2 linked regions of the Prochlorococcus marinus str. MIT 0919 genome follow. The protein of the gene in region 2 binds, or shares a complex with, the protein of the main gene of each other region. Links are inferred from orthologs where the notes say so. Each region holds a gene or a part of one and is shown on either strand. Other genes may lie near its edges.

Region 1 (3,431 bases), 200 kb from region 2 along the record:
CCATGATGCTTTTTATACTTTTCGGGGGGGGATTCATCAATGATTTGAAGCTTTAAGCGCTGTCCTGCAGGCCTTAAAACAAGAGAAATTCTTCCTCCAGGAGGAAGGCCTCGTGTGTTTCTATCGATCAATCCTCCTAACATCAACTCCAACCTCTCCGGATCACTTAAAACCTGAGGTAAATCTGAAGCTATATCTAAATTCAACGCTAAACCCCTTCTATACAATTTTTCTTTCCATGCTGGATAAAGCATTTGAAGCATATTCCCTAAATCAGTGCTAGCTAAATTTGATTTCTTAGTTTCATTTCGTTCAAGCTCTACAGCATTAAAAATCAAACCAAATCTATCAATTTGCTCAGTGCATTCGGTATCAATCTGTTTAAGTCTAGAAATTACAACCTGAGAGAGGTCTTTTCTTCGTAATAAAGATCTTATAAGCGTTCTAATAGTTGCCAAAGGAGTCCTAACTTCATGGGTCAATGCTTCTAGCAGCAAGATTTCTTCACTAGTTTTTGTTTCTAATTGATCTAGATTTTCACTGTCTGGGAGAGTCTGAATGTTTAAGCTTGGGGCAATCCCTGCCATCCTGGAAGCAAGCAAGGGCCAAAAAATCTTTGAAAGATCTTCATTACTTCTTAATTGACCCAAATTGGCCAATGCTTCCCTCAGTTGATTGGCCTGATGAGATTCTTCACTATCAAGTCTTATATCTAACATAGTAAGCAAATCTTTAAATGTTTCAGGATCACTTCTCATAAGCAAATTTCTTTCACCAGGATTTCCTTGGAGAGCAATTGCAACTTGTACTTCAGGGGTAATAATTATTAATAAAGGGTCATGTCCATCATCCTTTAGTAAAGGGAATCTATTAAAATTATTTTTTTGAGAATTACTCTTTTGATTAATAGATCTCGCGCTAGATGGAGGAAGTAAAAAAGGATTAAGATAATTAAGATTAGATAACTCATCAGGAGCCCAAACCCAACCTTGAAGATGATCTAATAATCTTGGTTCATATAGTGCTGGCAAGGGAGAAGCAAGCCACAACCCTTTTGTAAGATTCATTGGGAGCAATATTTCATCCTGCAAAGTATCTAAGGCTGCCCACCATAATCTTCTAACAATTTGCTCATCAACTCTTCCTAGTGGGACCCCTTGAGCCATTCGCTTGTGAATAGAGCTAATTGAAATTTGATTAGTCACCAATTTTTATTAAATGATCTGCCTCTTCGAGCCACTGATAAACAAAGCCCTAGAGAAATGAAATTAACTAATAAGGCAGTTCGGCCATAACTCATAAATGGTAATGGAATTCCAGTTATGGGTCCAAGTCCTATAGTCATAAAAATATTAACAACAACTTGGAAGATAATCATTGAAGCCACACCTATTACAACCAAAGATTCAAAATCTGTATGCGCATCCCTCGAAATATTAATGAGTCTAAGTATAAAAATGAGGAAAGAGATGATGACAAAAAGTGTTCCTAAAAAACCAGTTTCTTCTCCTAGGGCACTAAAAATAAAATCTGTATGCTGTTCTGGAATAAAACGCAGTTTTGTTAACTGACCTTGAAATAAGCCAGTCCCAAGTATTCCTCCCGAACCAATTCCAATAGTGCTTTGAATTAAATGATAACCACCTCCCAGAGGGTCCTTAGTAGGTTCAATAAATAAAAGCAATCGATCTCTTTGATAATCTTTTAGACCATAATTCCATAGCCACGGGGTTAACCATGCAATTAGAGATTGTAAAGACATGATCAAAATTGCTGGTAAATTCTTCTTCCCTAGAGATTTGTAAGCCAAAAAACCTATAAAAGGTATCCACGCAAATAGGAGTAAAGGGAAAAGTCCTGATAAAATTGATGTGAATATCCCAGACAAAGAAATTAGTAGCCATTCAAGAGGCATCCCAGACCAATAAAGCATAATTAATAACACCGCACCAAATACAAGCGAGGTTCCTAAGTCTGGTTGAATAAATACTAAGAACCAAGGCAAACTTATTACTAGCAATGGTTTCCACAATTGTCGTGGAGAGTCAAATTTCTGACGCTCTAATAAGGCAGCTAGAACAACAATTAAAGTGATTTTTGCAATTTCTGAAGGCTGAATATTAACCCCTCCAAAACTCAACCATCTTTGAGCACCTAGAGCAGATACACCAAAAAATCTAACGGCAAGCAGAGCGGAAATCGTTAGAAAATATAAGGGCATTAAAAATAAACGTATCCTTTCTAAAGGCAATTGTGCTAAAAAAAAAGCAACCAATATACCTAATATTCCTGTGAACCAATGTTGGTACCATTGAGCATAATCAATATTCCTCTGTGTGCTAGCAATTAATAACCCTGATAAAAAGACTAGGATGATAGGTATTGTCCAAAGAATCCATTCAATATCTTTTAGTTTTCGGGGAGTAAAAGAGAATCTTCTGCTAAATTTTTTACTTTTAATAGGAGTCAAAGGACTAGCCATTATTTACATTATTATTAATACTATTTACAATCTTTTGTGAAATTTCTTTAAAAGCTTGAGCACTTAAAGAGTCTGGATGAGTATTAACTATAGGAGCTCCTTCATTGCCACTTTCTAGTACGTGTATTTCCATAGGCACTTTACTTAATAATGGAATATTATGTTCTTGAGCTAATTTTTCACCTCCTCCAGAACCAAATAAAGTATATTTTCTTTGGGGCAAATCAGGTGTGATGAATACAGACATATTCTCAATGACTCCAAGAATAGGTATCTCCATTTGCTTAAACATAACCAATCCTCTCCTTGCATCTTGGAGTGAAACTTTTTGAGGAGTAGTAACTATTATTGCACCTGTGATTGGGACTGCTTGAGCTAGTGAAAGTTGTGCGTCACCTGTACCTGGGGGCATATCTACAACCAAAAAGTCTCTCTCGCCCCAAGAAGCCTGGTACAGAAATTGTCGGATAATGCCATTAAGCATTGGTCCTCTCCATATCACTGGTTGGTCCTCATCAATAAGAAATCCCATAGAAACCATTGCTATCCCAAAACTTTCAATAGGCACAATTTTTTGATCTGCACCACTACCAAATACTTCTGGTGTTTGTTGAGCGACACCAAGCATTGTTGGGGTATTTGGACCATAAATATCAGCGTCTAACAAGCCGACTTTGTATCCACTTTGAGCAAGCGCGCAAGCAAGGTTGACAGAAACAGTGCTTTTGCCAACTCCTCCCTTGCCACTAGTTACTGCAATGATATTTTTAACGCCTTCTATAGATTGCAAGGGTTGAATTTGGCCATGTCCAGCTTTTCCAATTGATCCTTCTTCAGAAGCAGTGCCTAATTCAATTTGCACTTCATGAATGTCTTCTAGTCTTTCTAATACAGCTTTTGTTTCTTTAGCTATGCGCTCTCTTTGACTCTGCGCAAAATTTGGAAGCGT
Region 2 (7,964 bases):
TCCATGGGCATCTCTAACAATAGTTGCAATCCATATTTCAGCAGTACAGACCAAACTGGTTTAAATTGATTTTGTAGATAATCTTCTTTATGCCTGACTCTTCAGTAAGGGCTTTTCATTTGAAGGTAATGCAAGATGCACTTCCTATGGGAATGGCTGTTGTGGAGCGGGTCCGGAAAGGTGGCATTCAAAAAGTGATGGAAGTCTTTCAGTCTGCCAAAGAACCATTTGCAGAATTAAAAATGGAAGGTGATTTGGCAGCTGGCGTGGTAAGGCAACAATTGGATAATGTAAGCCCTGGTCTTGGGAATCCAGTGAAGGAAGTTAAGATTTCTGTTGAGGAAGTAGCTTTAGAAGAGAAAACTCCATTAATGCCTATTTTATTAAGAATAGAAGAGCGATTAGATTTGTTAAAGGCTTATTTGGACGAGAATAATAATAGTTAATTGATTTTTTAAAACTGTTTTTATTTGCAATGAAACAAGGAGATTTTTATAAAGAAAATAGAAGTAGAAAAATAAATTTAATAAATCAGCCTAATAATTTAGTTTTTTTTGTAACCATGATATTCTTATTAATTTTTGGGAGACTTGTTCACTTACAAATATTGCAAGGGAGTAAGTTTAAGCGCTTGTCAGAGGAAAATCGAATCAGAGTAGTATCATCTCCACCCATTCGTGGCCGACTTCTTGATATTAATGGTATTACTTTGGCTGATAATAGATTGGTATATTCATTAATTGTTCAACCACATTTGATAAAGAAATCAGAATGGCCTTTATTGGCTGAAAATCTTTCTCAATTATTAGATTTAGACTTGAAAAAAATACATGAACTTTTTGATTCAGGTATCATAAATAATCAATTTAGTATTACATTAATGGCAGAAATGTCAGATGAACAGATTATACGATTTAAAGAGAATGAAACCCTTTTATATGGAGCACAAGTCCATTTAGAATTGATAAGATATTATCCTTTTAAGACAGTTGCATCTCATGTATTAGGGTATACTCAATATATAACTTCAAATGAATATAAGCTTTTAGCTAATAAAGGTTATAAGATAAGAGATCGCATTGGAAGAGCGGGAATAGAATCTGTTTTTGAGCACCATCTAAGAGGTAAATGGGGCGGTGAAATGCTTGAAGTAGATGCAACAGGTAAAATTCAAAGAAGTTTAGGTTATCAATCACCTAAAGCAGGAAAAGATTTAATATTAACTTTAGACCTTAGATTACAAAATGCTGCAGAAAAAGCTCTTGAGGGGAAAAAAGGCGGTGCAATAGTTGCTTTAGATCCTCACACAGGTGCGATCAAAGCCATGGCCAGTCGCCCAAGTTTTGATCCAAACTATTTTACTAAATTATTTACTACTCAAAAGGAATATGAGGATATTTTTTTAGCGTCTGATTTACCGCTTTTGAGTAGAGCATTAAATGCCTACGACCCTGGCAGTACTTGGAAAGTAGTGACTGGAATGGCTGGAATGGAAAGTGGTAAATACCCTCCTAATGTTTTGCTAGATACAAAACCATGTATTCAATATGGAGGACATTGCTTTCCTGAACATAATGGTTTGGGATTTGGCAAAATTGGTTATGAAGATGCTTTTCGGGTTTCTAGTAATACTTTTTTTTATCAGGTTGGAGTTGGAGTTGGTTCTGAAGAATTATATGAAGCGGCTATTAAATTAGGTTTTTATTCGCGGACGGGTATTGAAATTAGCAATGAAGAAAGTAAAGGGTTTGTTGGTAACAAAGAATGGGCTGAGAAGGGTCGGGGATGGGGGAAACCTGGAACGACTCCTTGGATTCCTGAAGATATTGCAAGTGCTTCAATTGGGCAGGCTGTTGTTCAGGTGACACCTTTACAATTAGCTCGAGCTTATGCTGTTTTTGCAAATGGGGGGTATTTAATTACTCCCCATTTAGTTGAAGGCAAGGTTGATTGGTTATCGAACCAATTCAGAACGAAAGTGGACATCAAGCCTTCTACATTGCAAAAAATTAGAGAAGGGTTAAGAAAAGTAGCTATATCTGGTACAGGTAGAACTATTCATTTTGGCGAATTAACTCTTCCACCTGTTGCTGGGAAAACTGGCACGGCAGAAGATAGTACTGGGGGTAGTGATCATGCTTGGTTTGCATGTTTTGCACCTTTTGAATCTACAGAAATAGTTGTTGTGGCATTCGCTCAAAATACTCCTGGAGGAGGGTCAGTTCATGCACTTCCTATGGCTAGAGAAGTGTTAGAGGTTTGGTATAAAGGTCTTTAGAGAAGTTTTGATCTAGTTTTTCACGCTGCATGCATTTCTTGTTCTTTGTTAGAAAGTTTCTGATCAAGTATTTGTTTGACTTCTACTAATGAGCAAGCTGGAGTCCTAAAGGGTAGTAAAAACATAGGACTTCTTTCTGGTCTTACTAACCAACTTCTGTTGTGCTCTTCTAGTAAAAGAAAACCTCTATACCGAATCGCATTGATTCTTTCCGAGAAACATCTCATTAAGAAGTTCAAGTGATTGAGAATATATTTATCAAACCATATATATAGGGTATGAAGCAATTTTGTTCGATCTTGCTGACCTAATTGTAATTAGGTTTTTTGATGAAAACTTAGAAAACTTTGTATATAATGCAATGGTTTTCACGACTGTACCTTTGCTTGAGGCAAGGATTTCTCAAAAACTTTAACTTTTGCTAGACACTATATATAGATCACTAGTTTGCTTAAAGTTGTAAGGGTTCCATTTGTAATAAGCGGTTTAACAGGTCATCTATTGACTCGTCTTTTGCGGGATTTTGTTTGTTGCACGCTAATTGTCTTCCAACTACTTGAGCACCTAGGTGTGTTAACTGTATTCTCATAGACAGCAATAGCTCCATACATCCTCCGCCAGAAAAGCTTGCAATTGCAATAGGTCTTCCATTAAATAACTTTCGAAAATCTTTTTCTTGAACTGATAACCATGCAATTGCATTTGTTAATGTTGGCGGTATGGAGCCGTTATATTCTGGAGCACAAATCACCCATCTAGGTATGGAGACTATTTGAGAATGTAAAGCGTTTATTTCTTGAGGAATCCCTAATTTTTCATGGGATCTGGGGCTGTAGATGGGGATATCGATGGTTGTTAAATCAATTACTTCAGCTTTTGCTCCAAGTTTTGTACCTGCCAGGGCAAAACGTTGGGCTAATTTGAGATTCTCACCATTACTAGCAGTTACGATTAGTAGATTTGAAAGAGGACTCATGCGGATTTGACGAAATTACTCTTACTTATTTTTATCAGAATTTTGATTAATAATTTGCTCCTGTGTTCCGATGATGTACTGCTGTAATTCCATTTGGATTAAGCACTTTGCCATGCTTGATTTCTGCATATATCAGCCAATGGTCCCCACAGTCCATTCTTTGTTTGACAAAACCTTCTAGCCAGGCCAAAGCTTCTGGAAGAATTGGTTGATTGCCAGGACTGCTTTCAAGGTGCAAGTTTAGAAACCTGTCTGCCCCTGGGGCAAAAGGTTGTAGAAATTGCTTTAACAGCTTTTGATGATTCTCTTTATTTAATATGTTTAATGCAAATAGGTCTTCTTTATGTAAGAGGGTTTCAACAGCACGATCTTTGGCTACAGCAATTGTTATTCCTGGAGGAGAGAAACTGGCTTGGCTAACCCAGCTAGCTACCATTGCTCCATTTAAAATCTGCTTACCTGACTCATCTTTTTTCTCAGTGGTTAAGATACATAAAGAACCAATTATTTTACCGAGTGCTAGCAGACCAGGATCGCTTTTTGTTGTATTAATACCTCCACTCGGTTGACGTTTCTTTTTGTATTGACTTCTAAGTAACATTCGCCCAAATTTGGTCCCCGTTTCTTTAAGAGTTTTGATCATCACTTCATCCGGGCTAAACTTTACTTTTATTGGGTCGAAGCCGAAATGGAATCCTCCATCTTTAAGCTTGTTTTCTAGTAGATCTAAGGCTTCACCACTCCATCCATAGCTCCCAAAGATTCCTATCGGTTTTTTTCTATCGCCTTCGGCAAGTAATGTTCCCAAAGCTGAAATAATAGGTGTTGGGGCATGCCCTCCCAGAGTGGGCGAGCCTATTAAATAAGCATCAGCTTCTTGTATACATTTAATTAATTCATGAGTTTGAGTGAACTCGCAATTTAAACTTTGCACAGATATTCCAGTGGAACTAATTCCTTTAGCAAGAGAGTCAGCTATTGCGGCTGTATTGCCGTACGCACTTGCAAAAAGAAGAACTATTTTTAAAGATGTCCTTTGTTGTGATTCACCCCATCGTTGATAGTCATTTAGTAAGCTACGCCAACTTGTTTCAATTGCTGGTCCATGGCATGGGGCAATACATCGTATCTCAAGCAGCTCAAGCTTTTCGACAATTGAATTGACTTGCTGAGTCATCGGCGCCATAAGACAATCGAAATAATGGCGACGTTCTTCTTCTGTGCTTATTCGATTTAGTTCAGACCACTGATGTGTAGAGATATGGGCCCCAAATAATTTATCGCTCATTAGTAAACCTGTCTGCTTTTCGAATACCATTAGTCCTCCTGGCCATTTTGCTGTTGGTGTTGGTATTAATTGAAGTTCATAGTCGTCAGATATGATTATTGTTTGCTCTTGTTTTATTAAACTAACTTTTGGAAAGGGAGGTATTGTTACTGCGTTACTAGTGGTCGTTGAAGTTTTTGAAGGTTTGACTTGGTACCATAGATCTTTTAATAATTTTGCTGCTGGGTTTGAGCAAATTAACTTTATATTTTTAAAAGTAATAGTTAGTTCTCTAAGTAAAGCAACACGATTCGGATTTATATGACCAATGACAACATCTAAAGTAGTCTTATCTGAAGATAAGATTTTCGTTAAGGCTGGTAAAAAAGTTGATTTAAAATTATTACCAGGAGGATGAATAAGAATAGCGCTTGCAAGTGATTTATCAGGCTTGGTAAAAAGAAATGAATTGGCAGTAGTTCCTTTGCCTAATGAATATTCAATTTCAAAACGAATTTTCTTTGGGCTAATACATTTTATACAAAGTAAATCTTCTTCAATAGCAAGATTTATTGAATGCTTTGAAAATTCTTTGCTTTGGGTATTTGACATTAATAAGATGTCCCAACTTTGCGGTGATGAACAGCTGTTTTGGCTTCTGGATTGGCAATGCTTCCGTTTTCTACCAGTGCATATATAACCCAATGATCAGAAGTTTCCATTCTTTGTTGCACTACACAATCTAAATAAGCTAGTGCATCACTTAATACTGGCCCACCTTGCGCGGCATCTTCCAAAACACCTATACCTTCAAAACGATTGGCGCCTGGTGGGAATCTTCTCAGGAATTGACGAAATAATTTCTGATAATTATTTTCTTCTAGAACATTGATCACAAATTTATCTTCAACTTGCATAAGTGTTTCAATTGCACGATCTTTTGCTACAGCAACTGTGACTCCTGGAGGAGAGAAACTGGCTTGGCTAACCCAGCTAGCCACCATTGCCCCACGGCGCTTAGCATTGTTTGTCCCCTGACTAGCGGTGACTACATATAGACCTCCACTTAAACGTCCCATTGCTTTCATTAAATCCCCATCAAAACTTTTGATGGTCGCTATATTTTTCTTTCGATTTAGTAGTTGTCCAAGATCAGTACCTGCTTCTTCAAAACATTGATATGTATTTGCGTCAGGTTCTTTATGCACTCTGAGAGGTGAAAATGCTTCTTTTTGTCCAAGGCTTCGTAGCTGGTTTGCAACTACATCTATTGGTTCATCATTACCGCCATAGGCGTCATATATAGCTATCCACTGCTTTGCATTTAATCCAGCTAATAAAGTCCCTATTGAATTTTGCAGTTCAGCATCTCGATCATGTGGCCATGTTGGAACTATCACTGCTTTGGCTTCACTGATAAGGGCGTTGATTTCTTGGGAATCCGAAGCCCGAAGATCAACAAGTTGAGCTTGAGAATCTGCTTTATTAATACCTAATGCAATTGCTTGGCTTAATCGATCACAAAAGCCATATTGACTTATATAGCAAACAGCAGAATATCCTTCGTCTTTATTCCGTTTTTGACTCCATTCCAAATAATTGTTTTTCCACAAATCTATGTTGTGTTTTAAAAGAGGTCCGTGACCAACGGCAATAGTGCTTATTTCAGGTAAGTTATTTATCCGTTTAAGAGCTTGTAAAACACTGCGCGCATTTGGTCCCATTAGGCAATCATAGTAATAGCGAAAATCTGGGAGTATTAGCTCAGAACTATAATCAAATAGTTCATTTGAGCAATAGTGGAGTCCAAATGCATCACATGTAAATAAGATTCCAGTGGCATGGTCAAAAGAAAAAATTGTGTCTGGCCAATGGAGGTTTGGAGTACTTAGAAATTCTAATTTGTGATGAATTCCATTTGCTTGATTCATCCCTAAATCAAGCTCATCACCAGTTTTGATGGTCTTTGATTTGAATTGCTTATGAACTTGATTTTCTAGAAATTGTAAAGCAACTTTGGAACCAATAATTTCAATTTCATGATTTAAATCAAGAAGATCACCTATTAATCCTGAGTGATCAGGTTCTGTATGACTTACTACCAGATAGTCAATATTCTTTGGATCAATATTTTTCAATAAAACTTTCAACCAAGGCTTCTTAAACTTCTTATGACTAGTGTCGATTAAAGCTGTTTTTTCTCCTTTAATAAGAAAACTGTTATACGTAGTTCCATTTCTTAATCCAAATTCAATATCAAAACGATCACGTTCCCAATCTAGAGAGCGAATGGTAGTTGTATTGGAACCAATAAGTTCACATTGTATAGAGAGACCTTGTTCTCTAGAGATAGAGTCTTGGCCTACGCTAGTTTGCTCATTCATGGTGATATCAAGCATTCTGAGACTCTAATACTTTGAAGTGAGAATTAACGCTTGTTTTAGGAGAAGAACTATAAATTGCGAATTTACATATCCTAAGGCTAGTTCATCACAAGATATCAGTGTTCTTCAAGAATTGGCAGACATAGCTTTGATCATGGCTTCGTGAGCTTGAATTTGGCTATGCTTTATTAGATTTTCTAAGAATAAGCTATGAGATTGAGGATATTGAGGTTCTTGAGCTAGTGGTAAAGCCCCTGCAACCTTTAGGCCTTCTTCACCTTCCATAGCAGGAGTGATAATAACTAAGTCTTGATCTAAATCAGTATTATATTTCCACCACAGATCAGGCTTGGAGAATGATGGATGGTATTGATGAGGTTTTTCTTCTTTACTGATATTTTGGTTGCTTGTTTTATCTTTTTTTTGAATTGAGAGATTCTCCAGCATTTTCAACCTTTCTTTTGCAAGATCTGTTAATAATCTGCTTCGACTTCTCCCTCTTAATTGGAAAAGAATAAAAGGATCTTCTTTGAACCTTTCTCCTAATAGAAAATAGATAGCACTAATATGTTTACATGGGTTTGCTTTATCTGGACAACTACATTCACTTTTAACTTCTTGCAATTTGAATGGAAATAACCTATGCCCACTAGCAGCAAAGGCCGTTTCTATATCCTCAGGCATTGTTCCCGCTAATAATTGGGCAGACCATCTTGCCTTTTTCGCCATAGCTTCAAGAACGTATTTCCAATCTTCGTCACTTAAAATATCCAGCCAAAGTTTTACTTTGTAAGGCTCAGCTTCTGTTCCTTGCACTCGTGCATGAACTCTTCTCCCTTCAAATTGTATCGAAGTAACATTACCTTCTCTTGCATATCCCCATGCTCGCTCTAGACGTTTCTTAAATCTATATGAATTAATTAACTCCATCCATTGCTCCACCCACCAGGATTGTTTTCCAAGTCCCTCCTTACCTATTGCAGTTGTTATTTCTGTATCATTTTTAGAAGAGTAGCTCATAAATTTTCATCATCATCTAGGGAAACTAAATCTTTTAAT

Evidence for each region. The genes of interacting proteins can lie anywhere in the genome.
Region 1: the proteins of mrdA (region 2) and rodA are in contact, whole or in part, in a crystal structure (PDB 6PL5), measured with the Thermus thermophilus proteins. The link is inferred for Prochlorococcus marinus str. MIT 0919 from one-to-one orthologs. Residues at the interface, in WP_223903432.1 of Thermus thermophilus: Arg4, Ile5, His6, Leu8, Ala9, Phe12, Ala15, Leu16, Leu19, Gly20, Arg22, Ala23, Trp24, Leu26, Gln27, Val28, Tyr31, Tyr34, Leu36, Leu43, Thr45, Asp47, Lys156, Gln157, Gly158, Ser160, Val184, Leu201, Glu202; in WP_223903423.1 of Thermus thermophilus: Phe161, Val165, Phe168, Val169, Leu172, Pro198, Tyr199, Glu202, Tyr211, Arg212, Asp213, Gln220, Val221, Gln223, Ser224, Ile226, Ala227, Ile228, Gly229, Ser230, Gly266, Phe267, Val270, Leu274, Tyr277, Gly278, Leu281, Phe285, Leu289, Arg297.

Annotation. Positions count from the first base shown.
Region 1 is NZ_CP114779.1:1,022,388-1,025,818, forward strand. Bases 343-3,341 are described here. They hold rodA (rod shape-determining protein RodA), read right to left. Parts: upstream 2,483-3,341; coding sequence 1,202-2,482; downstream 343-1,201. Other genes in these bases: O5635_RS05740 (sensor histidine kinase), read right to left, coding at 343-1,205; O5635_RS05750 (Mrp/NBP35 family ATP-binding protein), read right to left, coding at 2,475-3,341. In the rest of the region: more of O5635_RS05740, read right to left, coding at 1-342; more of O5635_RS05750, read right to left, coding at 3,342-3,431. UniProt on the Escherichia coli protein: Peptidoglycan polymerase that is essential for cell wall elongation. Also required for the maintenance of the rod cell shape. Functions probably in conjunction with the penicillin-binding protein 2 (mrdA).
Region 2 is NZ_CP114779.1:1,225,976-1,233,939, forward strand. Bases 1-2,876 are described here. They hold mrdA (penicillin-binding protein 2), read left to right. Parts: upstream 1-475; coding sequence 476-2,278; downstream 2,279-2,876. Other genes in these bases: O5635_RS06715 (hypothetical protein), read left to right, coding at 1-69; O5635_RS06720 (hypothetical protein), read left to right, coding at 90-446; O5635_RS06730 (hypothetical protein), read right to left, coding at 2,299-2,505; O5635_RS06735 (NAD(P)H-dependent oxidoreductase), read right to left, coding at 2,730-2,876. Outside these bases: more of O5635_RS06735, read right to left, coding at 2,877-3,254; O5635_RS06740 (diflavin flavoprotein), read right to left, coding at 3,301-5,133; O5635_RS06745 (diflavin flavoprotein), read right to left, coding at 5,133-6,905; O5635_RS06750 (SWIM zinc finger family protein), read right to left, coding at 7,032-7,925; O5635_RS06755 (DEAD/DEAH box helicase), read right to left, coding at 7,922-7,964. UniProt on the Escherichia coli protein: Catalyzes cross-linking of the peptidoglycan cell wall. Responsible for the determination of the rod shape of the cell. Is probably required for lateral peptidoglycan synthesis and maintenance of the correct diameter during lateral and centripetal growth.